One region of the Maribacter sp. HS genome, then DNA from elsewhere that is predicted to be linked to it. Evidence: riboswitches for the same ligand, from Rfam matches in the RefSeq annotation. Region 1 holds a riboswitch; the other holds the start of a gene.
What was found. Region 1 has a riboswitch for S-adenosylmethionine ahead of VBZ51_RS15295 (homocysteine S-methyltransferase family protein). Riboswitches for the same ligand answer to the same signal wherever they lie in the genome.
Positions count from the first base shown of each region.

Region 2: another riboswitch for S-adenosylmethionine. It lies ahead of VBZ51_RS11240 (Na+/H+ antiporter NhaC family protein); the one in region 1 lies ahead of VBZ51_RS15295 (homocysteine S-methyltransferase family protein).

Region 1 is NZ_JAYLVV010000006.1:79,950-96,296, forward strand. It holds gene thrA (bifunctional aspartate kinase/homoserine dehydrogenase I) at 1-413, shown strand, start outside; gene VBZ51_RS15240 (GIY-YIG nuclease family protein) at 741-1,049, shown strand; gene VBZ51_RS15245 (trans-sulfuration enzyme family protein) at 1,231-2,403, shown strand; gene VBZ51_RS15250 (hypothetical protein) at 2,472-2,999, opposite strand; gene VBZ51_RS15255 (RrF2 family transcriptional regulator) at 3,090-3,500, shown strand; gene VBZ51_RS15260 (DUF2061 domain-containing protein) at 3,700-3,963, shown strand; gene VBZ51_RS15265 (phosphoadenosine phosphosulfate reductase family protein) at 3,978-4,601, shown strand; gene cysD (sulfate adenylyltransferase subunit CysD) at 4,648-5,598, shown strand; gene VBZ51_RS15275 (sulfate adenylyltransferase subunit 1) at 5,681-6,928, shown strand; gene VBZ51_RS15280 (HEPN domain-containing protein) at 7,040-9,130, shown strand; gene cobA (uroporphyrinogen-III C-methyltransferase) at 9,134-9,937, shown strand; gene VBZ51_RS15290 (NAD(P)/FAD-dependent oxidoreductase) at 10,050-11,111, shown strand; SAM riboswitch class I at 11,271-11,380, shown strand; gene VBZ51_RS15295 (homocysteine S-methyltransferase family protein) at 11,460-12,464, shown strand; gene VBZ51_RS15300 (four helix bundle protein) at 12,515-12,862, shown strand; gene metH (methionine synthase) at 12,859-15,615, shown strand; gene metF (methylenetetrahydrofolate reductase [NAD(P)H]) at 15,792-16,347, shown strand, end outside.
Region 2 is NZ_JAYLVV010000004.1:388,906-405,252, forward strand. It holds gene VBZ51_RS11230 (hypothetical protein) at 84-827, opposite strand; gene VBZ51_RS11235 (arylsulfotransferase family protein) at 1,067-2,332, opposite strand; SAM-I-IV-variant riboswitch at 2,625-2,721, shown strand; gene VBZ51_RS11240 (Na+/H+ antiporter NhaC family protein) at 2,773-4,068, shown strand; gene VBZ51_RS11245 (aminopeptidase P N-terminal domain-containing protein) at 4,136-5,491, opposite strand; gene VBZ51_RS11250 (DEAD/DEAH box helicase) at 5,501-6,817, opposite strand; gene VBZ51_RS11255 (patatin-like phospholipase family protein) at 6,921-8,132, opposite strand; gene VBZ51_RS11260 (WG repeat-containing protein) at 8,354-9,925, opposite strand; gene VBZ51_RS11265 (TetR/AcrR family transcriptional regulator) at 10,102-10,686, shown strand; gene VBZ51_RS11270 (NAD(P)H-binding protein) at 10,688-11,353, shown strand; gene VBZ51_RS11275 (nitroreductase family protein) at 11,367-11,999, shown strand; gene VBZ51_RS11280 (iron-containing alcohol dehydrogenase) at 12,039-13,196, shown strand; gene VBZ51_RS11285 (EamA family transporter) at 13,323-14,222, shown strand; gene VBZ51_RS11290 (DEAD/DEAH box helicase) at 14,310-14,921, shown strand; gene VBZ51_RS11295 (patatin-like phospholipase family protein) at 14,929-15,690, opposite strand; gene VBZ51_RS11300 (DUF6134 family protein) at 15,717-16,289, opposite strand.

The DNA of each region.
Region 1 (16,347 bases):
TGATTTTAGCACGTGAGCTAGATTTGCATAATGAGTTTGCAGATATCAATATTGAAAACCTGATACCTAAAAAACTGCAAGATGGTGAGGTAGATTTCTTCTTACAGCATTTAGAAGTGTTGGATACCAAGTTCAATGAAATTAAGAAAAACCAAAAGCCAGATCATGTATTGCGTTATGTAGGTGATCTGCATGGCAATCTTCAGAAAGAAAAAGGAGTGTTAGATGTTAAATTGGTCTCCGTACCAAAAGAAAGTGCCCTAGGGCAAGTAAAAGGGTCGGATTCCATAATAGAGATCTATACGGAATCTTACGGTGAAAATCCGTTAGTAATACAAGGTGCAGGTGCTGGCGCAGCAGTAACCGCAAGAGGTGTCTTTGGTGATATATTGCGAATTGCGGAGAAAGGATGACTTCGGCTCCGCTCAGTCACCGCGTACCAATATTTGTTAGGTAAAAGGCTGGCAGCTGAGATAGCTGAATCCAAATTATAGTAATAAAAATAAGAAAGTTTAATGTTGGTGGCTGAGTGTATATTTGTTAGGTAAAATATTTGTGCCTGAGATACTGAATCCAAATAATAGTAATAAAAATAAGTAAGTTTAATGTTGCTGGCTGAGCGTATATTTTTTAGGTGAAAGATTTGTGCTTGAGATAGCTGAATCCAAATAATAGTAATAAAAATAAGTAATTTTAATGTTGGTGGCTGAGCGTAGCCGAAGCCAATAAATGATAATTGTATGTCAGGATTCATGTATATTTTGGAATGTTCAGACGGAAGTTATTATACTGGTAGTACAAAAGACTTAGATAAAAGAATAGTAGAGCACCAAGAAGGTAAAGGGGCTAATCATACAAGATTAAGATTACCTGTGAAGTTGGTTTATGTAGAAGAGTATTTAAGAATTGATTCTGCATTTTATAGAGAGAAACAAATACAAGGTTGGAGAAGAGAAAAGAAAGAAGCATTAATTAATGGGGAATTAGGTAAGTTGCCAGGTTTGGCAGAATGCCAAAATGATACACATTATAGATATTTTAAAGAATAATAAAATGTCAATTCGGCGGAGCTTGACGGTCAGCATAATAAAAAAGGTGGTATGTTTAAAATAGGTGGCTGAGCGTAGCCGAAGCCAAAATGGTTGAATAAAAGTAAGTAAATTGAAATAAGGTGGCTGAGCGTAGCCGAGATTAGGTGGCTGAGCGTAGCCGAAGCCAAAAAGTAAAGAAATGAAAAAGAACAACAATAAATTTGAAACGAACGCAATACGTACACAATTAAAACGAAGCGAAAATTTGGAGCATTCCGTTCCATTATATTTGACCTCTAGTTTTGTATTTGAAGACGCTGAAGATATGCGTGCTTCGTTTGCCGAGGAAAAAGATCGTAATATATACTCAAGATATTCTAACCCAAATTCATCTGAATTTATTGATAAGGTTTGTCAAATGGAAGGTGCGGAGAACGGATTTGCTTTTGCATCGGGTATGGCAGCTGTATTTTCTACATTGGCAGCATTGTTAGATAGCGGTGATCATGTGCTATCGGCAAGAAGTATTTTTGGTTCTACGCATTCGTTATTTACCAACTTTTTTCCAAAGTGGAATATTGATCACACATATTTTAAAATAGATGCCTTAGAAGAAATAGAGCGTTTAATTACTCCGAAAACAAAAATCATCTATGCGGAAACACCTACCAATCCAGGTGTTGATGTGTTGGATTTGGAGGAATTGGGTAAAATTGCCAAAAAGAATAATCTAATTTTAATCATAGATAATTGTTTTGCATCACCTTACTTACAACAGCCCATTAAATTTGGGGCGGACTTGGTCATACATTCCGGTACCAAACTAATGGATGGTCAAGGCAGGGTTTTGGCTGGTATTACCGTAGGTAGTGCAGATTTGATGGATAAGGTATATCGTTTCTCACGAATTACTGGTCCGGCACTTTCACCTTTCAATGCGTGGGTACTTTCTAAAAGTTTAGAAACACTGGCAATAAGAGTTGATAGGCATTGTGATAATGCTTTAAAGTTAGCCGAATATTTAGAAGCGAGCGATAAGGTAAATTGGGTAAAATATCCATTTTTAAAATCGCACCCTAAATATGAAATTGCAAAAAAGCAAATGAAAGCGGGTGGTTGTGTAGTAGCCTTTGAAGTTAAAGGCGGTTTAGAAGCGGGTAGGGAATTTTTCGATTCCATTAAACTATTGTCCCTTTCTGCCAATTTAGGAGATTCAAGAACTATCGTTACGCATCCGGCATCTACAACACATAGTAAATTAAGCGTAGAGGAACGTGCTGCAGTGGGCATATCAGATGGTACGGTCAGAATTTCTGTAGGTCTGGAACATATAGACGATATCATAGCGGATATTGCTCAAGCTTTAGGCTAAAGGATATTGTGATTAAAACAAAAAGCCCGGTACGTACCGGGCTTTTTGTTTGTTTTATATAAGGTGGGTTATTTTGTTAATGTCATATTATAAGTTGCACTAACGCTAGTTGTAGCACCAAAGAAATCTACAGTTTCATCCACTTCATATCGTAATGACATTTTACCATCTGTAAGTTCTGTAATGGTAAAGCCTACTTCTTCATCACCAGTGCCAAAATACAGGGTACTGCCATCTAGTCTCCATTCATCACTTTCAAAAAAGTCTTCACCGGTTTCTTCTTCAGTTGATGTTTCTCCCATAACCGTAGTGGTAATCACTGTGGTGTAAGAACCTTCACTGGTTACTATGTTAGGGTTTTCTGAAAAAGTAACTACGGTATCAAAATCTTTACCAACTGCGGTGAAAGTAGTGGGTATAGAAGTGCCGTCAAAATTAGTATCTGATCTACCATCTTTTGTTTCTAGGGCGGTCAGGTTCCAGGTACCCGTAATTTGAGATTCACTGGCGTTGGTAACAGCATCTTCATCATTAGAGCATGATAAGAACACCAAAGTAAATGCACTTAAAAGTGTAGATAATAATATTTTTTTCATGATTTGGATTTTTAGGTTGCCCAGTATTAACGCTAAAATTGTCGTCTTAAGTATTTCTTCGATATTTTATTATTTGGCTATCTTAGCATCATGCTCTCGAAAAAGACAAAATATGGTTTAAAAGCGCTTTCTTATTTAGCGGCGCAAACAGACAAGCAACCTGTTCAAATTTCAGAAATTGCTGAGAAGGAGAATATCTCCCAGAAATTCTTGGAAAGCATTTTGCTAAGTTTAAGAAAAACAGGTTTTTTAGGCTCTAAAAAAGGTAAAGGGGGCGGCTATTATCTTTTAAGGTCACCCGAAGAGATTTCAATGACCGATGTTATGAGAGTGCTTGAAGGTCCTATAGCGATGGTGCCATGTGTTAGCCTTAATTTTTATGAGACCTGCGATGATTGTCCCGATGAAAACACATGCTCCGTACATAAATTAATGTTACAAGTGCGTGATAGTGCCTTAGAGGTATATAGAAGCAATACTTTAAAGGATATCATTTCTTAGCGTTCAAAATTCATTCATTTTTTAGTTTACTGTAATTCAATATGTTGCGAAATATTAAATTTTTGCGTCCATTTGTTAATAATCTACTAAATCTATAGGGTAATGGAAATTTATCTGAATTTTTGGCGACTACTTTGAAAATATATACTATTTTTGAAAACTCTATTAAATTAGTAGGGTAATAAAAATTAAGTAAAAGATGATTGCAGATCAACTTGTTTTGAACAAAAAAGAGTCAAAGACTACCTATAAAGAAGATAAAACTTCAGAGAAGCCGCTACGTAGTATTGCAAAAGCGTTTAGTTGGAGAGTAATTGGTACGTTAGATACTTTGGTGATATCCTATATATTAACAGGTGAAATTTCTATTGCGGCTTCTATTGCCTCTATAGATTTTGTAACAAAAATGGTTCTGTATTTTTTTCACGAAAGAATCTGGAATTTAGTAAAGTGGGGTAAATAGAAAAGAAAAGGATTATGGCATTGACAGAAGCACAAGTTCAACAATTGAACGTTCAGTTTAAAGGGATACCACCTCAAGAAATTATTTCTTGGGCAGTAAAACATGCTCAGGTTCCTGTAGTAACTACTAATTTTAGACCGTACGAAGTAGCTATTTTGCATGCTGTTTCAGAGGTGAGAAAAGATATTCCTGTGGTTTGGTGCGATACGGGGTATAATACTCCTAAAACCTATAAACATGCAGAAGAGTTGACGGAAAGGTTGAATTTGAACATAAAATTATATGTACCAAAACAGACTACCGCACATAGAGATGCCGTAATGGGTATACCACAAATAGATGATCCTAGGCATGCAGAGTTTACCGAGCAGGTGAAATTGGAGCCTTTTAAAAGGGCAATGGCAGATTTTAAACCGGATGTTTGGTTTACTAACCTAAGAAAAGGGCAGACCGCACATAGGGATAGTTTGGATATATTAAGCCTAAGTAAAGATGGTGTATTAAAAGTGAGTCCGTTTTATCATTGGAACGATACTCAGCTAGATGCCTATTTGAAAAAATATGACCTACCTAACGAGCATAACTATTTTGATCCAACCAAAGTGTTGGCAAATAGGGAGTGCGGGTTACACAGTTAATCATAGGTAGTAGAAAAAATAAAGATAATTGATCTAAAAAAGTATAATGAGTAATACAAGCACGGAATTGGAGGCAACCCCTTCTTTAGACCTTTTAAAAGATACTTCTCATATAAATGCCCTTGAAAATGAGGCTATTTATATCATTAGGGAGGTTGCAGCTCAGTTTGAGAAGCCGGTACTTTTGTTTTCGGGAGGAAAAGACTCGATCACATTGGTACGTTTAGCACAGAAGGCATTTTGGCCATCAAAAATTCCTTTCCCTTTAATGCATATTGATACAGGTCATAACTTTCCTGAAACCATAGAATTTAGAGATAGATTGGTAGAGGAGTTGGGTCTGGAATTAATTGTACGTAATGTACAGGATTCTATTGATCAAGGTAAGGTGAAAGAAGAATCTGGTAGGTATTCAAGTAGAAATAGCTTGCAGACAACAACGTTGTTAGATGCCATTGAAGAATTTAAGTTCGACGCTTGTATTGGTGGAGCTCGTAGAGATGAAGAAAAGGCACGTGCAAAAGAACGTATATTTTCTGTTCGTGATGATTTTGGTCAGTGGGATGAGCGTAATCAGCGCCCAGAGTTGTTCGATATGTTGAACGGGCAAATAGAATTGGGGCAGAACGTAAGAGTGTTCCCTATTTCTAACTGGACGGAGCTAGATGTTTGGTCGTATATCAAAGAGGAGCAAATTGAAATTCCTTCCATCTATTTTGCACATAAGCGTAAAACCTTCTTAAGGGACGGTATGATCTGGTCTGCAGAAGATGGTATCGTTTTTAGGGAAGAAGATGAGGTAGTGGAAGAGCGTTTGGTGCGTTTTCGTACCGTAGGCGACATGTCTTGTACGGCAGCCGTTCTTTCAGATGCAGAAACGATCGATAAGGTAGTAGAGGAAATTAGGGATTCATCCATTTCAGAGCGTGGCGCGCGTATAGACGATAAGCGTTCAGAAGCGGCAATGGAAAAAAGAAAACAACAAGGATATTTTTAATCTGGTTGATAGTTGTTAGTTGTTCGTTGATGGTAGATCACGAATAAAACTAACAACCAACAACCGACAACGAACAACGAAATTGGAAGTACTAAAAATAGCAACAGCAGGTAGTGTAGATGACGGTAAAAGTACCTTGATTGGGAGAATATTGTATGATACAAAGTCACTGACCAGCGATAAATTAGAGGCAATAGAAAAGACCAGTAAGCAAAAGGGATATGATTATTTGGATTTCTCTTTGGCAACAGATGGTCTGGTAGCGGAACGTGAGCAAGGTATCACGATAGATGTAGCCCATATCTATTTCTCAACGGCAAAGAAAAGTTACATTATAGCAGATACACCTGGGCACGTAGAATATACGCGTAACATGGTAACTGGAGCTTCAACTTCACAAGCGGCGATCATTTTGATCGATGCACGTAAAGGGGTAATAGAGCAAACTAATAGACACTTTTTTATCAATAACCTATTACGCATAAAAGATGTAGTGGTAGCTATTAATAAGATGGATCTGGTAGACTATTCTGAAGAAACCTACAATGCAATTAAAGCTGATTTTGAGGCATTGATGGCAAAGAGAGATTATCAAGATCAGAAAATTACTTTTATTCCTGTAAGCGCGTTGAAAGGGGATAACGTAGTAAACTTGTCGGACAAGACCCCTTGGTATAAAGGGCAGTCTTTGTTAGAACATTTTGAAGCATTGGATAGAAAGGATATTTTCAATGTGGGTACACCACGTTTCCCGGTGCAATATGTTATCCGTCCAAAAACGGATGAACACCATGATTTTAGAGGATTTGCCGGTAAAGTATATGGTGGTGAATTAAGCGTAGGCGATGAGGTAGTGGCGCTTCCATCACAGACACGTTCTAAAATAAAGGATATTTATTTTCATGACAAGAAATATAAAACGGCATCAAGGAGATCATCGGTAACCATAACATTGGAAGATGAAATTAATTTGAGTCGCGGAGATATGTTAGTGAAAGCGGGTGACCTGCCAACGGTAGACAAGCAATTTACGGCAACAATTTCTTGGATGGATTCATTGCCTTTGGCAGCCGGTAATAAATATATTGTTCAACATGGTATCAATAAAGTATTGGCTAAGGTAGAGCAAGTGCACCATAAGATTGCTCCGGATTATTCTGGTATAGATGAAAAAACGGAGTCTTTGGGCATGAATGATATTGCTCAAGTGAGTTTCCGTTTAAATAAACCAATATTCTATGATCAATTTAAAAATCACAGAACAAACGGTTCATTTATATTGATCGATACAAAATCCAACAGTACCGTAGGTGCAGGATTCATAAGTTAATAAAAACATGTCAATTTTATATTGACTGTTTTTATTAAGTCTATAAAATCTATAGGCAAAATATAGTAATAATTTACATCGGTATTTATACTGAACATTTAATACTAAGCAATGCAAAGTTTTAGAACAGAATTAGAAAATCAGGTAGTTGAAAAGGATATTCTTGAATTGGAACGTAAAATTCATGAGTTTCATGGTGGCAAGCTAGATGAAGAAAAATTTAGAAGTCTTCGATTGGCACGTGGTGTTTACGGACAGCGTCAAGAAGGGGTTCAAATGATTCGTATAAAGTTGCCTTATGGTAAGGTGACCTCTAAGCAGTTGCTTCGTATTTGTGATGTATCGGACGAATATTCTACAGGTAGATTGCATATTACCACACGCCAAGATATTCAGATCCACTATGTGGATTTGAATAGAACGCCGCAGTTGTGGGCAGAATTAGAGAAAGATGAAATTACCTTAAGGGAAGCCTGTGGTAACACGGTACGTAACGTAACCGCAAGTGAAACGGCTGGTATTGATGTTGATGAACCTTTTGATGTTTCACCATATGCACACGCATTATTTCAGTATTTCCTTAGAAATCCTGTAAGTCAAGAAATGGGACGTAAGTTCAAAGTTTCTTTTTCCGCAAGTGATTCAGATACCGGTTTGTCTTATATGCATGATTTGGGCTTTATAGCCAAAATACAAAATGGTGAAATAGGTTTTAAAGTAATGCTTGGTGGCGGATTGGGTTCCCAACCACGACATGCGGATGAGTTGTATAGCTTTTTGCCTGCGGATCAAATAATTCCTTTAATGGAAACCGTGGTTCGTGTTTTTGACCGTTACGGTGAACGTAAAAGTAGAGCTAAAGCTAGAATGAAATTCTTGTTGAAAGATTTAGGTCTTGACGGATTTAAGGAGCTTTTGGCGGCAGAGAAAACGGCTGTACCTTTTGATACTTTTCCAATAGACCCAGAGGCATATCCTAAGGTAAAGGTGTCAGAATTAGAGGTTCCGGCAGTAGAGATTAGTGACGTAAAAGCTTTTGAACAGTGGAAATCTACCAACGTAATACCACAAAAACAACCAGGTTATGTTGCTTTGGGTATTAAAGTGTTATTGGGTGATTTCTATACGGATAAAGCACGTTTATTGGCAAACTTGGTGCAGAAATATGCAGCGGGTGAGTTAAGATTATCATTACGTCAAAACATTTTGATTCCTTTCGTAAAAGAAGAGAACGTAGCATTCTTTTATACTGAATTGGAAAAGTTAGGTTTTGTAGAGGCTGGTTATAATAAGGCTCTTGATATCACCGCTTGTCCAGGTACGGATACCTGTAACCTAGGAATTGCAAGTAGTACAGGAATTGCAGAGGAACTGGAAAGAGTGATAAAAACAGAATACCCAGATTATATTAATAACGATGATGTTGTTATAAAAATCAGTGGTTGTATGAATGCCTGTGGGCAGCACAATATGGCAAATATTGGTTTTCAGGGCATGTCCGTTCGTACAAAGGATAAATTGGTAGCTCCTGCGCTTCAGGTATTGTTGGGCGGTAGCAATGATGGTAACGGTAATGGTCGTTTTGCGGACAAGGTGGTAAAAGTGCCAAGTAAAAGAGGTCCGGAAGCATTGCGTTTGATCTTAAATGATTTTGATGCCAACGGTGGAGATCTATCGTTCCCGGATTATTATGCCGAAAAAGGACAAATGTATTTCTATGATTTTCTTACCCCATTATCATCAATAGATGATTTAACGCCAGAAGACTTTATAGATTGGGGTAATACGGAGCGTTATGAAAAAGCTATAGGTGTAGGTGAGTGTGCCGGTGTTGTTATCGACTTGATCGCAACATTACTTTTTGAAAGTGAAGAGAAAATTCAGAATGCACAAGAAATGTTCGATGCCGAAAAATGGTCTGCCAGTATCTATCACGCATATTCTTCTATGGTAAACTCGGCTAAGGCGATGTTGACCGCAGAAAATACAAAAGTGAATACCCACGTAAGTATCATTAAGGATTTTGATGAGAAATTTGTTGCCGATGGCAGAATTGCCGTAGCTGGCGGATTTGAAAAATTGGTACTTCAATTAAATCAGAACGAACCAACAAAAGAATTTGCACAATCTTACATAAAGGATGCGAAAGAATTTTTGGAAACTGTTGAAAAGTTCAGACAGCAAGAATTGGCAGAAGCATAGATAATGGCAAATCATTTACAACATATAAAGAAACCTAAATTGACCGTAGTTGGTGCAGGACCAGGTGATGTGGAGCTGATTACGTTAAAAGCGATCAGAACGCTGGAAAATGCCGATGTGGTTTTGTACGATGCTTTGGTGAACGAGGAGTTGCTGGATTATGCCAAGAATGCGGAATTGATTTTTGTAGGTAAACGCAAAGGATGCTATGCATATCAACAAGAGCAAATTAATGAGCTTATTGTAAGTAGGGCAAAATCTAACGGACATGTGGTGCGGTTAAAAGGAGGGGATCCTTTTGTATTTGGTCGTGGTTCGGAAGAAATGGAATATGCCGCTTCCCATGGGTTGCAAGTAGCCATGGTACCAGGCATATCGTCAAGTTTAAGTGTGCCTGCATATCAAAATATTCCGGTAACAAAAAGAGGTTCTTCAGAAAGTTTTTGGGTAATTACAGGAACTACAAAAGAGCATAAACTATCAACAGATGTTGCCTTAGCTGCAAAAAGTAGTGCTACGGTAGTCATATTGATGGGGATGTCAAAACTCCCTCAGATAGTAGAATTATTTAAGTCTGAAGGTAAATCGGAATTACCTATAGCTATAATTCAGAACGGAACACGAAAGAATGAAAAAATAGGAGTTGCGACTATAGATACCATAGTTGATGTGGTGGAGAAAGAAAAGCTTTCTAATCCTGCTATCATTATCATAGGAGAAGTAGTTAGACATCGTGAAGCGTTAGCGGAGGCAACTCATAAGTTTGCTGAAGAAAATGTCAGTTTTGTTGAAGTAAATAAAGCATAGCATATTTAGTAAAGGATAAGTATATAGAATAAGTGAAATTAAAAGAAGCTAAAAAGTAGTTGTATAGAATGATGTCAACTTTGTAGAATTACTTTTTACTAAAAAGAGAATTATGATTAAAACAGATATGCTCATTATAGGAGCGGGACCTACCGGATTGTTCACGGTATTTGAAGCAGGATTATTAAAGTTAAAAACGCATTTAATAGATGCATTGCCACAACCAGGTGGTCAGTGTTCAGAGATATATCCTAAAAAGCCTATCTATGATATTCCTGCATTTCCAGAAATTTTGGCAGGTACTTTGGTAGACAACCTTATGGAACAGATAAAGCCTTTTGAACCAGGATTTACCTTGGGAGAAAGAGCGGAAACGCTAGATAAGTTAGAAGATGGTTCTTTTGTGGTAACTACCAATAAAGGAACAAAGCACAATGCACCTGTAGTGGTAATTGCAGGTGGTCTGGGTTCTTTTGAGCCAAGAAAACCACCTATTTCTAATATTGTAAACTTTGAAGATACAGGTGTTTCCTATATGATCAAAGATCCAGAAGTATATCGCGATAAAAAAGTGGTTATTGCCGGTGGAGGTGATTCTGCCTTGGACTGGGCTATATTTTTGACCGATGTAGCGGCAGAAGTAACCTTGGTACACAGAAGGGATGAATTTAGAGGGGCATTGGATTCCGTTGAAAAAGCATCTGAACTGGCGAAATTGGGTAAAATCAAGTTGATTACCAAAGCTGAGGTAAAAGAGCTGCACGGTGAAAATGAACTTAAGGCAGTGGTTATTAAGCACACGGACAAGGAAAAAGAAGATACTTATTTAGAAGTGGATAATTTTATTCCTTTATTCGGTCTGTCTCCTAAATTAGGTCCTATAGGTGATTGGGGCTTGGAAATTCAGAAAAATGCCATTAAGGTAAATAACGCAAAAGATTACCAGACCAATATACCGGGAGTATATGCCATTGGTGATGTTAATACTTACGAAGGTAAGTTGAAATTGATACTTTCAGGTTTCCATGAAGCAGCCGTTATGTGTCAATATGCATACCAGCAGATCAATCCAGGTAAGCGCTTTGTAATGAAATATACTACTGTTGGTGGTGTTGAAGGTTTTGATGGTTCTAAGAAAGAAGCAAAGAAAGAAGTAGTGCAGAGTATCGCATAAATTATATTATTTGAGTAGTACGGCCTCCGGATGCTTTAGACGTGCGGGGGCTTTTTTTGTGACATTTTTTAAGAATTTCGTTGGCTAAAAAAACCATTGAAGTCTTGGTAAAGAGCGAGTAGTGCCGTTACTTTGCAATTCGTTCCTAATTAAATTGTATTGTTATCAAGAAAGGCGGAGGGACTAGACCCTGTGAAACCTTGGCAACCCTTTCCGTAATGGAAAAGAAGGTGCTACATTCTATCCTAATTCAAAAGGACAGATAACTAAAGAAAGAACATAATTACCTTCCTTTCCTTACTTGATATCATATATTTTAAAGCGAACAAATAATTTGTTAAGCGTAAAATGAAGGATATAAAAGAAATTTTAAAAGAGCGTATTTTAATACTGGATGGTGCCATGGGTACTATGCTTCAACGTTATAAGTTTACTGAAGAAGATTTTAGGGGAGAACGCTTTAAGGATTGGGAACATCCGTTGCAAGGTAACAATGATTTGTTGTCGTTAACGCAACCCGATGCTATAGCAGATGTTCACCGTCAGTATTTTGATGCTGGGGCAGATATTGTAGAGACCAATACCTTTTCCGGAACTACGATTGCTATGGCAGATTATTTTATGGAAGATTTGGTGTATGAGCTTAACTATGAATCTGCGCGTATTGCCAAAATGGTAGCAGATGAGTTCACTGCAAAAGAACCAAATAAACCTCGTTTTGTAGCCGGTAGTATTGGACCCACCAATAAAACGGCAAGTATGTCACCAGATGTAAATGATCCAGGTTACAGGGCTATTTCTTTTGATGAGCTACGTATTGCATATAAACAACAGGTAGAAGCTTTATTAGATGGTGGGTCGGATATTTTATTGGTAGAAACCATTTTTGACACCCTCAATGCCAAGGCGGCATTATTTGCCATAGAAGAAGTTAAAGAAGAACGAAATATAGATGTTCCCATAATGGTTAGTGGTACTATTACCGATGCATCCGGTAGAACGTTATCGGGTCAAACGGCCGAGGCATTTTTAATATCCATATCCCACATTCCTATTTTATCGGTTGGGTTTAATTGTGCTTTAGGTGCAAACCAGTTGGTACCTCATTTAGAGGTGTTGTCCACCAAAAGTGAACATGCGGTCTCAGCGCACCCCAATGCCGGTTTGCCAAATGCATTTGGAGAGTACGACGAAACTCCTGAGCAAATGGCGGAACAGATCAAAGAATACGCGGAAAAAGGATTGGTAAATATAGTTGGCGGTTGTTGCGGAACCACTCCGGAACATATTACTGCGATTGCTGAGGTGGTAGCCAAGTATGAACCTAGAAAGTTGACAGTTGTCGGTAAATAAATCGTTTTTCGTTGCTCGTTAATGGTTTATCGTGGTTTTTTAAATATGATATGGATTATAAAGAATTAGATATTTGGGTGCAGGCTAGGATGTTGGTGAAAACAGTATATGTTTTGACGAAGTCCTTTCCACAAGATGAGCAATTTTCTTTAACCTCACAGGTGAGAAGATGTGTTATATCTGTTCCTTCAAATATTGCTGAAGGTTGTGGAAGACAATCCAATAAAGAAACAATTCATTTTTTACATATTGCTAGAGGCTCCTTATTCGAGTTGGAAACCCAGTTGATTTTAGCAGGAGATTTAAATTATATTTCAGATACAGATATCGTTTTGAAAGAAATAGAAAGAGTGAAAAAGTTGTTGAACGGATTCATAAATTATCACAAGAAGTTATGAGTAAAGAGAACGAACAACGAACAACGAATAACGAACAACGTTTTCTAAAGCTTAGCGGCCTAGAACCCCTAATTGTTACCCCAGAAACGAACTTCATAAACGTTGGTGAGCGAACAAACGTTGCGGGTTCAAAAAAGTTTCTTCGTTTAGTAAAAGAGGAAAAGTTTGAAGAGGCGTTGGCAGTGGCTAGGGAGCAGGTTGAAAATGGTGCCCAGGTTATTGATATTAACATGGATGACGGATTGATCGATGGTAAACAGGCCATGGTGAAATTTTTAAACCTTGTTATATCGGAGCCGGATATTTCTCGTGTGCCAATTATGATCGACAGTTCTAAATGGGAAATCATTGAAGCTGGTCTGCAAGTTGTTCAAGGTAAATGTGTGGTAAACTCCATTAGCTTAAAAGAGGGCGAAGAGCAATTTATACACCACGCCAAACTCATAAAAAGATATGGTGCCGCGGTAATTGTTATGGCTTTTGATGAGGTAGGTCAGGCAGATAATTATGACCGTAGAATTGAAATAGCAAAACGTTCGTATGATGTTTTGGTGAACAAGGTAAATTTTGCACCAGAGGATATTATTTTTGACTTAAATATTTTTCCGGTAGCAACGGGTATGGATGAGCATAAATTAAATGCTGTCGATTTTATTGAAGCTACAAGATGGGTCCGTGAAAACTTGCCACATGCCAGTGTAAGTGGTGGCGTTAGTAATGTTTCGTTTTCATTTAGGGGCAATAACCCGGTGCGTGAGGCTATGCACTCGGTCTTCTTGTTCCACGCTATAAAAGCGGGTATGAACATGGGTATTGTAAATCCGAGTATGCTAGAGGTGTATGATGATATTCCTAAAGACTTATTGGAATATGTAGAAGATGTTATTCTAAATAGGAGGGATGATGCAACGGAGCGCTTGCTAGATTTTGCCGAATCTGTAGTTGGTAAAACCAAGGAAAGTAAAATAGATCTATCGTGGCGAGAAGAACCTTTACAAGAGCGTATTACCCGTGCCTTGGTAAAAGGTATTGATCAATATATTATTGAAGATGTTGAAGAAGCCAGGTTGGCTGCCAATAAGCCAATTGAAGTTATTGAGGGCAACTTAATGACGGGTATGAACGTGGTGGGCGATTTATTCGGTAGCGGAAAAATGTTCTTGCCGCAAGTGGTAAAATCTGCCCGAGTGATGAAGAAGGCGGTAGCTTATTTATTACCCTATATTGAAGAAGAAAAGTTATTGAATCCGCAAGTTGGAGATTCTGATAATGCCGGAAAGATTTTAATGGCAACCGTAAAGGGCGATGTTCATGATATTGGTAAAAATATTGTGGGTGTAGTATTGGCCTGTAACAATTATGAGATTGTTGATTTAGGCGTAATGGTGCCACCGGAAAAAATTATTGCGGCAGCTATTGAGCATAATGTAGATATTATAGGGCTTAGCGGATTAATTACCCCATCATTGGATGAGATGGTGCATTTGGCAAAGGAAATGGAACGTAAAGATTTCAGCATTCCGTTGTTGATCGGTGGTGCAACCACCAGTAAGGCACATACCGCGGTAAAGATTGATCCACAATATAAAGAGGCAGTAGTTCATGTAAACGATGCTTCTAGAGCGGTAACCGTGGTGGGTGATTTGTTGCAAAAAGAAACATCTACGAGCTATAAGAAAAGTATAAAAGATGATTATGATGTGTTTAGGGAAAAGTTCTTGAACCGTTCATCTAGTAAAACATATAAGCCAATTTCTGCGGCACGGAGAAATAAGTTTAAAATAGATTGGAAAACTTCTGAAATTGTAAAGCCGAACAAATTGGGTATTCAGGTGATCGAAGATTTGGATCTGAATGTTTTGGTACCCTATATAGATTGGACTCCATTTTTTAGAAGTTGGGAACTACATGGTAAATATCCTGCAATATTGACCGATGAGGTTGTTGGGGAACAAGCAACCGATTTATTCGCAGACGCTCAAGAGATGCTGAACAAGATAATTTCCGAAAAGAAATTAAAGGCTAAAGGTGTATTTGGACTGTTTCCTGCGAATTCCATTAATGACGATGATATTTTAGTCGATACTAGTTCAAGTTTAGAAGGGAATACAGGGTCGCCTAGCGGAGCCAAAACAGATGGGAACTATGCTTTCCGTACCCTTCGCCAACAATTGGAGCGTAGGGAAGGAGTCGCAGATTATGCCTTGGCGGATTTTATTGCTCCAAAAGAATCTGGGAAACAAGACTACATGGGTTGTTTCTGTGTATCCACAGGTTTTGGTACGGCAGAAATGGCGGCGCAATATGAGAAAGACCTAGATGACTATAACTCCATCATGGTAAAGGCATTGGCGGATCGTTTAGCCGAAGCATTTGCTGAATACTTGCATAAAGAAGTGAGAACAGCGCATTGGGGTTATGCCGCCAATGAAGATCTGAGCAATGAAGATTTAATCAAGGAATCTTATAAAGGTATTCGTCCTGCGCCTGGTTATCCTGCTTGTCCCGATCACTTGGAAAAATTGACCATTTGGGATGTTCTGAAAGTAAAGGAAACCATAGGTGTGGAGTTAACAGATAGTCTTGCCATGTGGCCGGCCGCATCTGTAAGCGGATATTATTTTGGTAACCCGGAAGCCCGTTACTTTGGTCTTGGTAAAATAAAACTGGATCAAGTAAAGGATTTTGCGGAACGAAAGGGGATTTCGTTTGAAGAAGCCGAGAAATGGCTTGCACCAAATATAGTGGACTAATGCGTTAGGGATTGCAGCGGCATCTTTTTCTATTTCTGAACTGTGCCAATGTTAAGTAAAAAGAGTTGATGAAATAGAAAAAATATAGCGAAAAGCCCGCCCGAACGCCCAAAGAAGAATTAAAGTAAATAAGCCTCTTGAAGGTTTGCTCATAACCAAGAGTAAAAGAATATAAAATGAAAGTTACAGACCATATCACCAATGCAAAGGGAAAAACACTTTTCTCTTTTGAGATCGTACCGCCGGTAAAGGGGAAAAATATTCAGGAATTGTACAATAATATTGATCCTTTAATGGAGTTTAACCCTCCGTTCATTGATGTGACTACATCGCGTGAAGAAACTATCTATATTAAAAAAGAAGGGCTTTTAGATAAGAAAACAACACGTATGAGACCTGGTACTGTGGGTATTTGTGCATCTATTCAACATAAATATAATGTAGATACGGTGCCTCATGTGCTTTGTGGCGGTTTCACCAAGGAGGAGACGGAATACTTGTTGGTTGATTGTCATTATTTAGGCATACAGAATGTAATGGCTTTACGTGGTGATGCCCGAAGTGAGCAAAAATATTTTGAGCCTACTGATGGAGGACACCCGTTTGCTATAGATTTGGTAAAGCAGATCCAGGATTTGAATAAAGGTAAATATTTACATGAAACCGTGGAGAGCGAGCACAGTAGTGAGTTCTGTATAGGGGTGGCGGGTTATCCGGAAAAACATTTAGAAT
Region 2 (16,347 bases), on a different contig from region 1:
TTAGTAAGTGAAAACAATATATACCAATAGTGTAATTATTACTACGTATCTATAGAATCAATAGATGAAAAATTTTGTAATACTTAATTGTTGGCATCGGCCTTAAACCAAATATTAATGGAGACTTCTTCTGGTCGCTGATCTTGTGGTGGTGTTCCTTGAGAACCTCCTCTACCTCCACCGCCAGGACCACCACCTTGACCACCTCTGCCACCTCCAGGTCCACCACCTTGACCTCCAGCACCAAAACTAACATTTGAGCCCACAGTTTTTGTTTCTGATTTAGTTTTTGGAGTCACAATACCAATGGATAATTTGGATAGTTTGGTGTTATTATCAGCAATGCTATTTTTTGGTATTTTTAAGTGATAATGAAGTTCTTTTGAAGCTTCGTCAAAGTTGTAGTTTATGGTAACACCTAGATTGTTTAGGTCTAAATGAAATTCTTCTTCATGGTCAAAATTAATAAAGCGTGCCGTTCTGGGCATTTCTTCCAATAGCTTGTTCATGTCCGGTCCTTTCCGCTCTTGTTCATCCGTTTTTTTACGAGTATTGCTATCTCTTTCATTTCGTTCTGGACGTTCTGGCGGAGTAATATTGATTGGATATTGAATGGAAACATTTTTCTTCTTTTTTCCTTTAACATCAAAATACACGTAAAAGCCCTGGTGCAACATAGACATCATAGTAGCTTGGTCTGCTGTACTTAATTGGACCATAATATGTTCTGCGTCTATAATGCTTTGATAAGTAATATTATCCTCTGTATTTTGAGCTTGCCCAATTGCCCAACCAAATAACAATAATAGCGTAGTATATATTTTCATTTTTTTGATCTTAGTAATTTTGGAATGGTAAACCTATTGATAAAACAAAGACTTAAGAGGAATTTTAAGTGTATGCCATAAGATTTAAAGCGAATGCCTGAACCTTTACCGGTTACATATTTGAACAATGCTAGTTGCTTATATTTCATCATGTAGATGAATTTTAAAAATAGAAAAGCTCCAATATTGCTATTGGAGCCCTTCGTCATCAATCAATCAATCAAAAAAACTATCTTTAATTATAGACCTAATGCGGTTATTGCATCGTCGTCTTTTGTAAATGCATACGCACGCCACGGTCTATTGTAATTTGTAAATCTCCACAGCACATCTCCGTCGCTATTAACTTCCCAAATAGCACCTGTGCCTTCGCAGATAAGGGTGTTGCCATTGCTCATTCTAACCCCACTGCCTAAACCATTACTATATAAATCGGTATCTGTGAATTCCCATATTAATTCAGGCTCATTATCTTGACCGGCTACCAGTTCATAAGGCGGACTCAATTGGTATTCTGCTACTGCAGACTGGTTATCGTATTTGTTATTTACAAATACCAACATCTTATTATCATCAAAAAGATTAGGATAATGTACCCTGTTCATGGTAACATCACCAACATTGTCATAAGTAAGGGGGTTTCCAAAACGGTAAACCAGGTCACCACCTAAATTATAGTTTCCGCCGGTATTGGTGGCAGCCTCTTCTGTTGAGGTGCTATGATCAATAACCCAAACCTCGCTATAAAAGTTAACGGTCATGTATAAAAGGTCGTTCGTTTCATCTAGGGTTATACCGTTTACATGCATAATGTCACCATCAGTTTGATCATTATTATAATTGATGTCAATAAGGTTGGGAACATCGGCCACGACACCAAAGTTCAATTTGCTTTCATCATAATCTTGAACAATATGGTCTGTAGCATGCCACTCCCAAACTATTTCTTGGGTTAAAGGATTCATTTCAATAATAGCTTCAGGGTAAATATTAAAATTACCCGAAAATCCCATCTCGGCAGCATCTGCAGCACTTACTTCTTCCCATACGGGAAATATGATATTTCCGTTCGATAAGTAATTTACATCATGATGTGAGATGTAGGTACTAGTAGAATAGTCCACTTCCCATTCAATGGATTGGTCTGCGTTTATTTTTCTAAATCCGCCACCATAACCACCAAAGGTTATCTGTGGATTATCAGCTTTTATCGTAGCTACCAAGCTGCCATCAGATTGAAGCATGGCATCATTACCCAATTGGTCACCATTGAAATCCCAATCAAATAAAGTATTACCATCATGATCAATTAAATATACCCCATTGTCTGGTGCAACGGCTAAAATATAGGAGTCACTGTCCACAGTACTACTTGCCTCATTGGTGTCGCTAGTATCATCTGTTGTTTCTTCTTCGGTGATTGAAACATCATCGGAATCATTACTGCAAGAGGTTAAGAAAAGCAGGCATACAAATAATGCAGTTGTTCCTAAGTTAAGATTCATTTTTCTCATCGATTTTAATTTTTAGGGTTGTTATACGGTTTAAGCATCTAAGTAGGTATAGATACCAGTCTCCGTTTAGATTTTAAATGTAGTTCGAAGTTTAAATGAGAATGAAGCTTCTCAGCGAATGGAGCGTATAATTCAGTAAAAGCCCCTATTGTATAAGTGAAATTTTTTAGCCTTTTGTCATCTTAAAATGGCATTTTCTGTAATTGGTCGAAACGGTTTAAATTAAGATATAATTAGTATAATTTTTGATTTTATGTACTGATGGTTTATTAATTTTGCGCCCTTAAATTATCAAGAATCTCAAATAGAGATAGCAACCTGCAATAACGAGCAAGGTGCTAAAAGCGATAAGCCAATACCTTGGAAAAAACGTTAAATCCTTCCTCTTGTATTTGCTATAGCTCTAAACGTGATTCTACAAATAACCATATATGACTCAAGTAAAAGCTGTAACAGCCAATGCAAAGGCACTTATTCCATTTTTAATATTCATTGCAATATTTCTAGGCGTAGGCATTTTTCAAAATGATTTTTATGCCCTACCCGCTCCTATTGCCGTAATTGCTGGTATACTGGTAGCATTTCTCATGTTTAAGCAATCTATGAAGGAGAAAATTGCCATTCTTTTAGAAGGGTGCGGTAATGATAAAATTTTGACCATGTGTCTTATATACTTATTGGCAGGAGCATTTGCAGCGACAACCAAAGCTATGGGCAGTGTAGATGCTATTGTTCATTTAGGTCTGGATGTTATCAGCGGACACTATATATATGTAGGTGTGTTTGTAATTGCTGCATTTTTGTCTATTTCTACGGGTACCTCTGTAGGGGCTATAGTAGCGCTGGCTCCAATTGTAATTGGTTTTGCGGATACTGGTAATTTTTCGCTGGGTATTTTGTGCGGTGCCTTGTTAGGAGGTTCCATGTTCGGTGATAATCTATCGGTAATTTCAGATACCACCATTGCTGCTACACAATCACTGAACGTAAAAATGAGTGATAAGTTCAAGGCGAATATCAAAATAGCTGTACCTGCTGCCATTATAAGTATGGCCATTTTAATGTATGAAGGTCTAACCATGAATACCGTAGGAATGGAAATGGAAGAGTATCATTATTCCATTCTTAAAATTTTGCCTTATTTAATTGTAATTATACTTTCAGTAATAGGTGTGAACGTTTTTGTGACGCTTGTATTGGGCGCAATTTCGGCTGGAATCTTAGGTGTCTTTTATGGTGATTTCACCGTGTTGGAATTTACAAGAATATCATATACAGGCTTTACCAATATGACGGAGATATTTCTTTTATCATTATTAACGGGTGGTTTGGCCGCTTTGGTGACGTACAATGGCGGTATAGCGTTTATACTATTAAAAATTAAAACTTTTGTAAAAAGTAAGAAGTCGGCACAGTTTGGTATTGCAACATTGGTATCAACTATTAATATGGCAATTGCGAACAATACGGTCTCCATAATTATATCTGGACCCATTGCTAAATCTATTAATGATGAGTATGCTTTAGAGAACAAACAGACAGCATCTATCTTAGATGTTTTTGCTTGTATAACTCAAGGGTTATTGCCTTATGGAGCTCAAGTACTTATGATTTTGAGCTTTGCAAAGGGTAGTATAACTTATTTGGACCTTGTAGGTAATACTTGGTACCTTTTGTTATTATTGGTGTCTACTGTGTTGTTTGTAGGATTAAAATCTAAAAAGTAAATAGCCTACAGGAATATTAAAAAACATTCTCAATAGCATTTAAATAAGGTATAATAAAATGTAGCGATTAACTTTTCATCAAATTCTCTAAATCTTCAGGTGTTCTAGGTAAGTCCGAACTTAACACTTCACAACCATCTTCCGTGATTAATATCATATCTTCTGTAAATACTGAAATATTGTTATCATGATTATAATACCACGGCTCTACAGTAAATACCATGCCTGGTTTTAAAAGTGCATTCGATAAGTTTGGATCGCCTGTTGATAAGCCTAAATGGTGACCAAAAAACAAACCTACTTGCATATATTTTTTTGAGTGTTCAGGAATAATGGTATTGGTGAATTTCTGCACATCCTTAAAGGTTATTCCTGGTTTTAAAAACTTAATAATTTCATCAGCAATTTTGGTTTCCATCATCAGAATCTCTTTTTGTTCATTTGTGAATTTACCAGAAACCGGAAATGTTCTTCCTATATCACTTACGTATTGTTCATATTCGCACCCTACATCAAAAATAACAAGATCTCCATTTTGCATAATACGGTTTCTCCGATTATAATGTGTTGCTAAAATTCTCCAGGGCCAATGAGAATTTGGTCCGGATTTTATGATGGACCCAAAGGCTAGCCTTTGTGAACCATTTTTCTTGAAATCGCCTTCTAAAACGCCTTCTAAATAACGTTCGTCTATTCCTGGTTTTATAGCTTTTGCTGCCTCTTTAATACCTTTAACTGTTATATTTGCCGCCTGTTTTAAGATTTTTACTTCATTTTCAGATTTTATCATACGTACTTTGGCAATTGCTTCGTAGATATTTTCAAAACTTAAATCTGTATGTCTCTTTTTGATTGCCTCTAAAAGAACTTGAACAGGAGAATAGGTAGCTATGTAGTCATTGGGTGCAAATTTTACTTCACCAGGTCTACCGTTATTGATTAATATTTTAGATTTATTGGAGTTTTCTAAATTCAACAGATTGGTAAAATCTTCTATGGAAGCGAGTGGGATACCTGTTCTGTTTATGATACTATTGTCATATAATAGAGGTCTTCCGGGAAAATCATTTTTTCTAGAACTGTTTTCAAACCTGATATCCTGTTCTGGTGTATAGATAATAACTTTTTGATTATTCAAGTTCAAAACTAAAATGGCATTTGGCAATTCTAAACCGGTAAAGTAATAAAAATCATCTGTTTGCCTAAATGTTTCACCAAATGAAAATCCGTCTTTCGCGGGAATTAATACTAGCCCCTTTTTATTTAATTGGGCTAATTCAGTCATCAGATTTTCTCGTCTAGTGTTTAATTCTTCTTTTGTAAAAGGTAAATTAGTCCACTCAAAATAAGATTGCACCGGTGTTTGACCATTTACAACCACCATAGCTAAAATTGATACTAAACATGTTAAAATTACTTTCATTTTCTACTTTTACTTAGATTGGTTATCAGAAGTGCTGTGCTCAGCTAGGTAATGTGCCAAAATTTTCTCAACGAGTTCATCTTTAGTCAAATGGTGAAATACCGTTTTAACTTTCGTTCTAAGTTCATCTGAAATTTCTCTGTTCGGTTTTGTTTTAAATATTTTCTTGGCCCATAATAAAGTGTTGTTCTCTTCAATACTTTTGGCGTCCGCTTTTTGATATTTAGAAAAAGAAATACCCAATTCTTTCTCAAAATCGAAAACTTCTGCAACCTCCTCTTTTTGTAAAATGGTCAAAGAAAGTCCCTTTGCCCCTGCTCTGGCCGTACGTCCACTTCTATGCACATAAGCATCGTAGGTGTCTGGCAAATGATAATTTACTACGTAACCCAATTCTTTAACGTCTATACCTCTGGCAGCCAAATCGGTAGCCACAAGAATTTTAATGTGTCCCTCTCTAAATTGCCCCATAATGCGATCTCTAATAGGTTGAGATAGACTACCGTGCAACGCTCCCGAAGAAAATTTATTTATAGCCAATTTTTTTGCCAGTTTGTTTACGGCGGCCTTGGTCTTACAAAATATGATTCCGCTTTGCCCCTCTTTTGAATTCAAAAAATGTGTTAATACATCTAGTTTTTCAATGGGCTCCACAACTAAATATTTATGATCAATGCCTATATGACCAAGGGTAGACATATCAGCTTCAATATGCACCACATGTTTGGACATATAATTTTGCACCATTTGTTTAATGGCACCGGACATGGTTGCAGTGAATAGAAAAGTGCGTCTAGCTTTAGGTATGCTAGCAATAATGGTATCTAAATCGTCTTTTAATGCAGTTACCATTTCATCGGCCTCATCTAAAACCAAATACTTCAGTTTAGTAATATCTAAAGCTTCGCGTTTTACTAAATCAACTAATCTACCAGGTGTAGCGACAATAATTTGGGTAGGAGTTTTAAGTACCTCTATTTGAGGTTTAATGGGAATACCACCACATAAAGCAGCAATGGAAATATCAGTATTATTTGATGTATACGATATTAAGTTGGCATGAATCTGTTGTGCCAATTCTCTTGTTGGTGCTAAAATAACAGCTTGTACAGCTGTACTTTTGCTGTTTATCAATTGCAATAATGGTAGACCAAAAGCAGCGGTTTTTCCAGTTCCTGTTTTTGCTAAGGCAACAAGGTCATCCTTTTTGTCCAAAATTATAGGAATGCATTTCTTCTGAATAGTGGTGGGTTCGGTTATCTGTAATTCATCTAGACTTTTTTGTAAATCCGTAGAAATTCCTAAATCTGAAAATTGGCTTGGCATAAAATGATTTTAAACAAAGATAGGTACACTTTGGCTAGGGGCGGATATAATCGGTGGAAACGATTTTGTAAATTCATATTAATTAGAAGATATGATCACTTATTTATATTTGTTCCCAAGTAATCCACCTATCCATACCTTCTTTGTACCATTTATCGCCCTGTAAGAACAGAAGGTCATTACTACGTTCTACTCTAAATTCAATAGGCTGATTATAGATCAGTCCGTTTTTCCAACCAATAAAACACTTTATTAATTTATCGATTTCTTCATCTGTAGTTAAGTCCATATCCATTTTATAGAGCTGTTGGATCAATGGAATAATTTCTTCAGAACTATGGCTATCATAATGTATTAAAGGAGATAATCTAATAATCTGCTCATTGGGTTTATTGCCCGTTGCAGCTTTTAAGAACATCATAGCAATGTAATTGGCGGTGTCTGGCGGTTGATATAATATGGTTTTAGCTTGGTGCAGTACCGTTTCTTTAAAAAAATTAAATTGAGGTTTCCATTTTGAAAAATGGAATTTCTTTCTTCTGAATTGAAGCGCAATTTGTTTCCAGTTCCAAAAGTCCCTTTTAGAATCTGCTGACATTAAGGAATTGCTGGTGCCAAGAGAAATTACACGAATGGTCTTAAGGTCAACACCAAGCTTGTATGCTTCAATGATTCCCGCTAAAATAGGATTGTTGAATCCGCCTAAGGCTCCGTCCCAAAGCTCATAGAATATATCGCTACCCTTAGCCTTAAAGCGTGCAGGAAAATCAAAATATTGTACGGGAGCGTTAGATGAAGCGTTTATGGCCTGTGTAAGTCTAACGGAATCATCTCCTTCGGAATTCGATGAGAACGATTTGAAGAATTTTGCACGATTGTTCAGTGCATCGTATGTTGCAACAACAATTTTAAGTGAATCCTTTCCAATGAGTTTTGGAAGTCCATCCATTTGTATTTCATCGATTTCTGGAAATAAGCTCTCAAACGCTTCCTTTTTTCTTTTGGCACTATATTTAGGTCCGAAACCTGCATTGAAGAGTCCGAGATAATCCACCGGAAAATAGCGGTCTTTAAAAGTATTTTTATGAAATATAAGCTCCCTGTTTCTTTTCTCCTTAAAAAGGGCAATTGCCTTATCTAATGTATAATTTTCTGCCAATGCCGCCAACACGATACTGCCCCCTGAGTTTGCAATAATTAAATCAAATTTTTTAAGTATTTGGTGACCGTTTAAATTTCCGTAACGATCTTTTAAGGTAAGCAATTGAATTATTGCCCAACTTCCGCCGCCATCTAAAGATAGAATTTTATACATGTGTTATGGAATACCTACTAAGGTTAGATGTTGTAGTAAATGAAAAGGACGTGGGAACTACCTTTATTTGACATCTTAAAGTTAGTGAATTATCAGATAGAGCCGTTATAGGATGTTCTTAGAATTTATGAGGTTTTGTTGTTTTTATTTAAGTTGAAAGTTATGCGAATAAAAAAAGCAACTATTAAAGAATAGTTGCTTTTGATATTTTAAGGATTTTGTTATTTCTTTTTCTTCTTACTGAACTTTTCTGCACAAGTAGCGGCATCTATAGGTTCACCATTATTTTTATAGCAATGAACTGCTTTTGCGCGTTTACTTGAACTATTATAATAGAAGAATACACCTTGTTGATATTGTGGTCTACCGTAATAATTGCCTGGAGGTACTATAACTTTGCCATTATTGTCTATTATTGAACTGGTACCATCAAAATGTAGGATTTTAGAAAATTTACCATTTCTATCTGCATAGTAAAAATCATTAAAATCTTTATAAATTATTTTTTTGTTCTCAATAGAAAATAATGCCCTATCACTTCTACCTTCTGCATTTTTACGTTTCAATAATATAAGTTTATACTTGTTCACATATTCATAACCTTTGAACCCTTCAGATGGATCGACAAAAAATACCTTGTTGTCAAAATCAAAAAGACCTACATTTTGGTTTAAAGTTAATACCGCTAAGCTAGGTTCGTCTACGTTGTAGTGAATGTCATCATAGAATGTATTGAAAAGCAAGGTTTTAGATGCTGTATCAAAGTAATTCATTTTACCTTCTTTATTGAAAACTTTAAAATATTTGTTATTGTATTCTACCTTTTCATATTCAAATGGTATAATCGTATTGTTGGTGTTATTTATGAGACCCCATTGGTTATCTTTAACGGCAATAAAGGTATCTGTAAATAGTATGTGTCTCATTTTATCATCAACTTGTCTAAATGTATTAACAGGAATTAGTTGCTGGTAAATGGCGGGTACTTCCCAGCTTTTGGTATTTAAATTATAAATGCCCCAAGCTTTTGAATTTGCATCTTCCGCAATTATTTTTTCATTAAAGGATAGGTATGGATCCAATCTTTGTGCATTTGGTACGTCGTTAAATGAGAAAATATCACTAAAATTAGCTGGTATTGAACTCATATCCTTTAGATTAATTACTTTTTTGGAGTTATCTCCATCGGTAACAATAAAAAAATCGTTTTCAATTTGTTTTACGCTTTTGTATTTAGGTTCTATAATAATTTCTCCTTTGCCATTCATTAAACCTTCCTGTAAATCATATCCCCAGCCCTTACTAGGATCTGGTTTATTATAGTGTATAGTAAAATAATCTTGGTCCTTGCTGAAATAGTGCTTATAGACCCTAGACATATTGGATGAAAAATAATATTCTGATTTTGAATTGATTTCACTGTCAATTTTATTGCCAGAGGCATCAACTGCATGTAGATTTATAAATTTGTCATTTTCTTTTTTGCCGTAATCGTTAATACCGGTTACTATATCTCCCGTGAAGAAAATATTGTTGGTTGACATTTCCGTTTTAAAATCGTATAGATTTTTTAAAATGTTTCCCGAACTATCGGTAAATGTGCTTTGATTATCTTTTTTTATTGTTAGATAGTTATTAATAAAAATTGAACCCGGTTCGTATTTGGCATTAATAATTTTCTCTTTTAATTCATCGGTAGGTTTGTGATACTGTAAGTCTATAGTAACATATTTATCTTGTGCAAATACCGAACTTAAAGATATAAAAGCGATTAGGAAAGGAAGTAATCTCATAAAAATTGTTTGGGTTAAGTTTAATATTATTGTAACAACGTAAACGCGTTAAAGAAATTATATACAATTTGCGACAATAGGTTTAAACTTTAGTAAGGATTTAAATTTCACAAACTTATATTAAAAAATGAACGTTCATTCTTTTATTCGATATCTTTGTATAGGAAAATAAAATTATGGCAGCACTTCAAAAAAGTATAGACAAACGCAACGCATTGATAAATGCAACTATAGAGCTTGTAAATAATGATGGCTTTCATGCAACTCCTATGAGCAAAATTGCTAAAATGGCCTGTGTTTCTCCTGCCACTATTTACCTCTATTTTGAAAACAAGCAAGATTTGGTAAACAAGACATATTTAGAGGTGAAATCAAGTTATACAGCTTACGCTTTTGCTACTTATGATGAAACCATGTCGGTCAAAAAAGGTTTTGAAGTAATCTGGAAACGTATTGCTGAATTTAAACTAAAAGAAGATGCATACGCCATGTTCTTGGCCCAATGTGATAATACGCCCATGATAGATGAAGAAAGCAGACAAGAAGGGATAAGGCATTTACAACCGTTGTTAGATTTATGGAAAAGAGGAATTAAAGAAGGAGTTATAAAACCCATGTCAGATTATATGTTGTATGCCTATGCTATAAATCCGCTTTCCTTTTTAACCATTGCTCAAAATCGTGGTGCATTAGTTTTGGACGACAAACAATTGGAACTAGCTTTTGAGGCAGCTTGGAGCAGTATAAAAGTATGCGAATAGGATGAAAAAGACGGCAATTATTTTAGGAGCTTCTGGTTTAACGGGCGGCTTGCTTTTAGAGAAACTTATTGTTGATGATAGATATGAAAGCATAAAGTTGTTTTCAAGATCTAGCATAAAGGGTTTGCCCAATAAAGTGATGCAGTATATAGGTGACCTTTTAGAATTGGAACACTTTAAAAATGATTTTACCGGTGATGAAGTCTATTGTTGTATAGGTACCACCGCAAAAAAGACTCCGGATAAATCTTTGTACAGAGACATTGATTATGGTATACCTGTAGCCGCGGCAAAATTGGCGAAGGCTAATGGAATCAACACTTTTTTGGTTATTTCCGCAATGGGTGCAAATAAGAAAAGTAGTGTTTTCTATAACCGTACTAAAGGAGAAATGGAGCAAGAAGTTTTAAATCAGGCAATACCGAGAACTTCAATTTTAAGACCTTCTTTAATAGGCGGGGAAAGAAACGAACAACGATTACTAGAAAAGATAGGTCTGGTAGTTTTTAAAGTAATTCAGCCCCTATTCATTGGTCTCTTAAAGAAATATAGAATAATTAATGCCGACAGTATTGCACAAGCAATGCTCAATTTGGCAAATACCACGAGTAATACCGATGTTATAATTACGTCGAATGATATAGAACAATTAGCAAAAACAACTTAATTAAGATTAGATAATGGAATTATTGGATAAATTGAATTGGAGATATGCAGCTAAAGCCATGAATGGTGAAAAAGTTGCTGAAGATAAAGTGGAACGCATATTAGAGGCGGCACGCTTGGCTCCTACTTCTAGTGGCTTACAGCCTTTTGAAATTATAGTGGTTAAAAATCAAGAAATAAAAGAACAGATTAGACCGGTAGCATGGAACCAATCTATGATTACAGATTGTTCTCACCTTTTGGTATTTGCCGCTTGGGACACGTATACGGAAGAACGCATTAACTATATGTTCGACCTTACCAATGAAATTCGTGGTTTTAAAAATGAAGGTTGGGAAAACTATAGAAAGATGTTGTTGGATTCATACCCACAAAAAGATGAAGAGGAGAATTTTAACCACGCGGCAAAGCAAGCTTATATTGCTTTTTCACAAGCCATTGCTGCGGCAGCTTTTGAAAAAGTAGATGCAACGCCTATTGAGGGTTTTGATCCTGCAGCTGTAGATAAAATATTGGGTCTTCGTGAAAAAGGATTAAGAAGTGCGGTATTATTGCCGTTAGGCTATAGGAATGAGAGTGAAGATTGGTTGGTGAACCTTGTAAAGGTGAGAAAACCAATGAAAGATTTGGTTACTGTTATAGAATAGTAAAGTCAATGAACAATTAAAAATTAAAAGAGAAAGAAAATGAACAATTTTGAATTTAAGAATCCCACCAAAATAATTTTTGGAAAGGATACGATCAAAAAAATCGAAAGTGAAATACCCGCCAATGCTAAAGTACTTATGCTTTACGGTGGCGGTAGTATTAAGAAAAATGGCATTTACGACCAGGTAACCAAGGCACTGTCCAATTTTGATGTTATTGAGTTTGGCGGAATTCCTGCCAATCCAGAATATGATACATTGATGAAGGCGTTGAAGGTTATTAAGGATGAAAATATATCTTACTTGTTGGCAGTAGGCGGCGGTTCTGTAATTGACGGGACAAAATTCCTTTCTGCGGCAGCTGTGTATGAAGGTGACACCCCATGGGATATACTAACTAAAAATGTAAGAACCCAAAAAGGAATGCCATTTGGTACGGTTTTGACGTTACCGGCAACAGGTTCTGAAATGAATTCAGGAGCGGTGATCACAAGAGCGGAAACAAAGGAGAAATTAGCCATGGGCGGACCAGGATTGTTCCCAGAGTTTTCCGTGCTTGACCCACAAGTGATTACATCTATTCCTGAACGTCAATTGGTAAACGGTATTACCGATGCTTTTACACATGTTTTGGAACAGTACATGACATATCCTATAGAAGCATCGTTACAAGATAGATTTGCAGAAAGTATTATGCAAACGTTGATCGAAGTAGCGCCAAAGGTGATTAAAGACCCTACGGATTATAAACCTGCGGCCGATTTTATGTGGAGCTGTACCATGGCCTTGAACGGATTAATTCAAAAAGGAGTACCTGGAGATTGGGCCGTACACATGATGGGGCATGAATTAACCGCGTTGTTCGGTATTGATCATGCACGTACATTGGCAATTGTGGCACCAAGTCATTACAAGTATAATTTTGAGGCCAAAAAGGAAAAATTGGCTCAATATGGCGAACGTGTATGGAATATAACCGAGGGAAGTGTTGATGACAAGGCTTATGCGGCTATTGAGAAAACCGAAGCTTTCTTTCAAGAATTGGGCATAGACACGAAATTGTCAGATTATACCAAAGAATACGAAGGTACTGCTGAGGAAATTGCTAAACGTTTTACAGACCGAGGATGGAAATTAGGTGAGCGACAAGCTCTAATGCCAGAAGACGCTGAAAAAATAGTAAAAATGGCTTATTAACATTAAGTTTGAGTGTTGAAAAAGGGGGTGTCTTTACAAAAGGCAACCCCTTTTTGTTTTAAAGGTGCAATACAAGGTTTTTAGGTTATGAACAAATAAGATAAAACCAATATCTTCGCGCGCATTATGTGGATGTACCTTGGACTTTTAGCGGCATTATTTTTAGGATTACACAACTTATGCAAAAAACATGCTGTACAGGGCAATGAGGTTTTTCCTGTATTGTTGGGTACGATCTCATCGGGGTTTTTATTGCTCCTGCCCTTTTATTTTGGCTCCTTGTTCTTCAAGGAATATATGGTGTCCATAGATTTTTATATCACCAATATTCCTCTTGAAACTCACGGATTTATTGCAATTAAATCAGCGATCATGGCAGCATCATGGGTGTTGGCCTACCAAGCATTAAAGCATTTGCCCATAACCATTGTTACGCCCATAAGATCTGCTGGGCCATTTTTTACTTTTATAGGAGCCATTACCATTTATCAGGAAAAACCGAATTCATGGCAGTGGATCGGTTTTTTTCTTATCATATTTTCTGTGATTCTCTACTCAAGAATCGGTAAAAAAGAAGGAATCCACTTTAAGAGAAATAAATGGATTTTTGCTATTGTTGGAGCAACTTTTTTAGGAGCTTCAAGCGGTTTGTACGATAAATTTCTAATTCAAAGCTTAGCCTTGAATCCGCAAACATTGCAATTCTGGTTTTGCTTTTACACCGTTTTATTTTTATTGATTATACTTACGGTAACTTGGTTTCCGTATGCCGAAAAAAGAAAGGCATTTACTTGGAGATGGACCATACCATTGGTGGGTATTTTACTTCAAATTGCAGATTACTTTTACTTTAAGGCATTACAGGATCCGGATGCATTGATCATGCTTTTATCGGCCATTAAACGAAGTCAAATTCTTATTGCCGTGGTCATAGGTGGCTTTATCTTCAAAGAGCAAAATAAGCGTAAAAAGCTAGTTCCATTGGCAGGTATTATGCTGGGCGTTTTTCTAATACTATATAGCTAGTGCTTAAATATTCCTTCTAATTGGTATTGCCCCCTTGTAGGTAGTATCTTTGCACATGAACAGCTCGTTTAATTTGTATCATCATCTATGGCATTTAAAAAACTGAATCCGCATTTACTTGAAAGGTTGACAGCATTGGCAATTGAAAAGCCCACTTCACTTCAGAAGAAGAGTATACCGGTTATTAAAAGTGGTGCAAATGTATATTGTTATGGTCCTAAGGAGAGTGGAAAAACCACCGCTTTAATTTTGACAACTTTACAAAAATTACAGTGCAAGGCAGAAGGTAATGCGCCTAGAGCAGTGGTCGTTGTTGAAAACAAAGAAAAAGTGCTGGAGCTCTATGATAAGTTTTTTGAGTATACCAAGTATACGGATATGAGGCTCTATGCTAGTTATAAAGAACTGCATATAGACATTCAGAAGTCGGAAATTTTTGAGGGGATCGATGTATTGATTACCACCCCTACTACCCTACATAAATTGTTTTTGTTAAATGGTGTAAGTACTTCGCAATTAAAAATTTGCAGTATTGATGACGCTGATTTTTTAATTCAGAAATCCGATTATACCGCAATGGTTACGGTTTCACAAAGTATTAGAAAATGCCAGTATGTACTATATGCTGAAAAATTATCTCCAAAATTAGAGCGATTTGAAGATTTCTTCATGGAACGCGCACAGTATGTCTCTGAGTAAATACGTTTTACTTTTTATATTCTAAACCGTCTAAAACCTTAATGGTGCTTTCGTAACCAATTTTGAAGATCGTATCTATATTGCGCATATCAAAAGTTGCGAACTCACAAAGTTCATTAGGTGATATTACAAATTTACAAGTAGGGAATTTTGCAAGAGATTCTGCGGCTGATTTTATTTTGTATGCTCTTTCAAGAACATTGTAAGAATGTTTTAGGTCGTTAATGGCTACAGGTTTAAGAGCGTTTACATAACTGCCAATTATAGTTTTACAAGAGCCTAAGAGAGGTTCTACAGGGAAATTGTTCAGTACACCGCCATCTATATAATAAGACCCTTCTATATCAATTGGAGAGAAAACACCGGGAAAAGTTGCCGAGGCTAAAATTGGTTTGATCAATTCTCCTTTTTCAAAAATGACCAATTCGCCCTTTATAATGTCGGTAGCAGTAATAAACAATGGTTTTGGTAAGGCGCCAAAATTATCATTTGGAAAAAACTTTTTAAACTCGTCATAAAACTTTTCGGTATCTAAAAATCCGGGTTTTCTTCTTGCGAACCTATTGGTGTGAAAAATTGGGATTGCCTTGAAAAAGTCTAAAATTTCTTGCCATTGAATACCACCGGCGTATAGGGCACCAACTATGGCACCTGCACTGGTACCTGAAATATGGGTCGGAAAAATATTACATTCTTCCAAGGCTTTTATGGTTCCAATATGGGCTACACCTCTAATACCACCTCCAGATAACACTAACCCTGTATTCATGACCATTTATTTTATTAGGTTAAAATTCAATTTTCTGCCACTATTTCAAATTTTATCAATCCGCCATCAATTTCAGCCTTCTGTAAATATCCACCTTCATAATAGTACACATTTTCATGTTTTTTGGCGTTGATCTTTTTATAGACATGATTGCCTAAAGGTACAATGGTGTTAAAGCTACCATCTTGTTCAGAATAGCAACTATCAATACCTATTGGTTCTTTAAAATATAAAACTATGGTCGCGTAATGTATAGCATTTTCTATAACCGATTCTTTCTTTTTGTTTTTAGTAATTAGATAGGTTTTATCTGCACGGTTGGTGATGATATCGGCATAGGGTTTATCATCTACCCCAATGATTACGCTAGCCTTTTTTAATAGGTTATCCTCAAATACAACATCATATTTATAATCTACTTCAATTTCCTTGATCACCCTTGTTTTAATTGCCGTAATACTTTGATAATGAATTTTTGAACCATTAACAACTTTGGTAGCTTTTAGGGTGCCAATGGCTTTGTCTTTATTGATAATGGTAAAGTTTAGGGTATTCTTACTGCTATTAACAGTATTTGAGGTAGCACTTAGCAGAGTCATAGCAAAAATGAAAATACCAATTAGTTGATTTGTTGACGGCATTGGTTAATTATTGTTT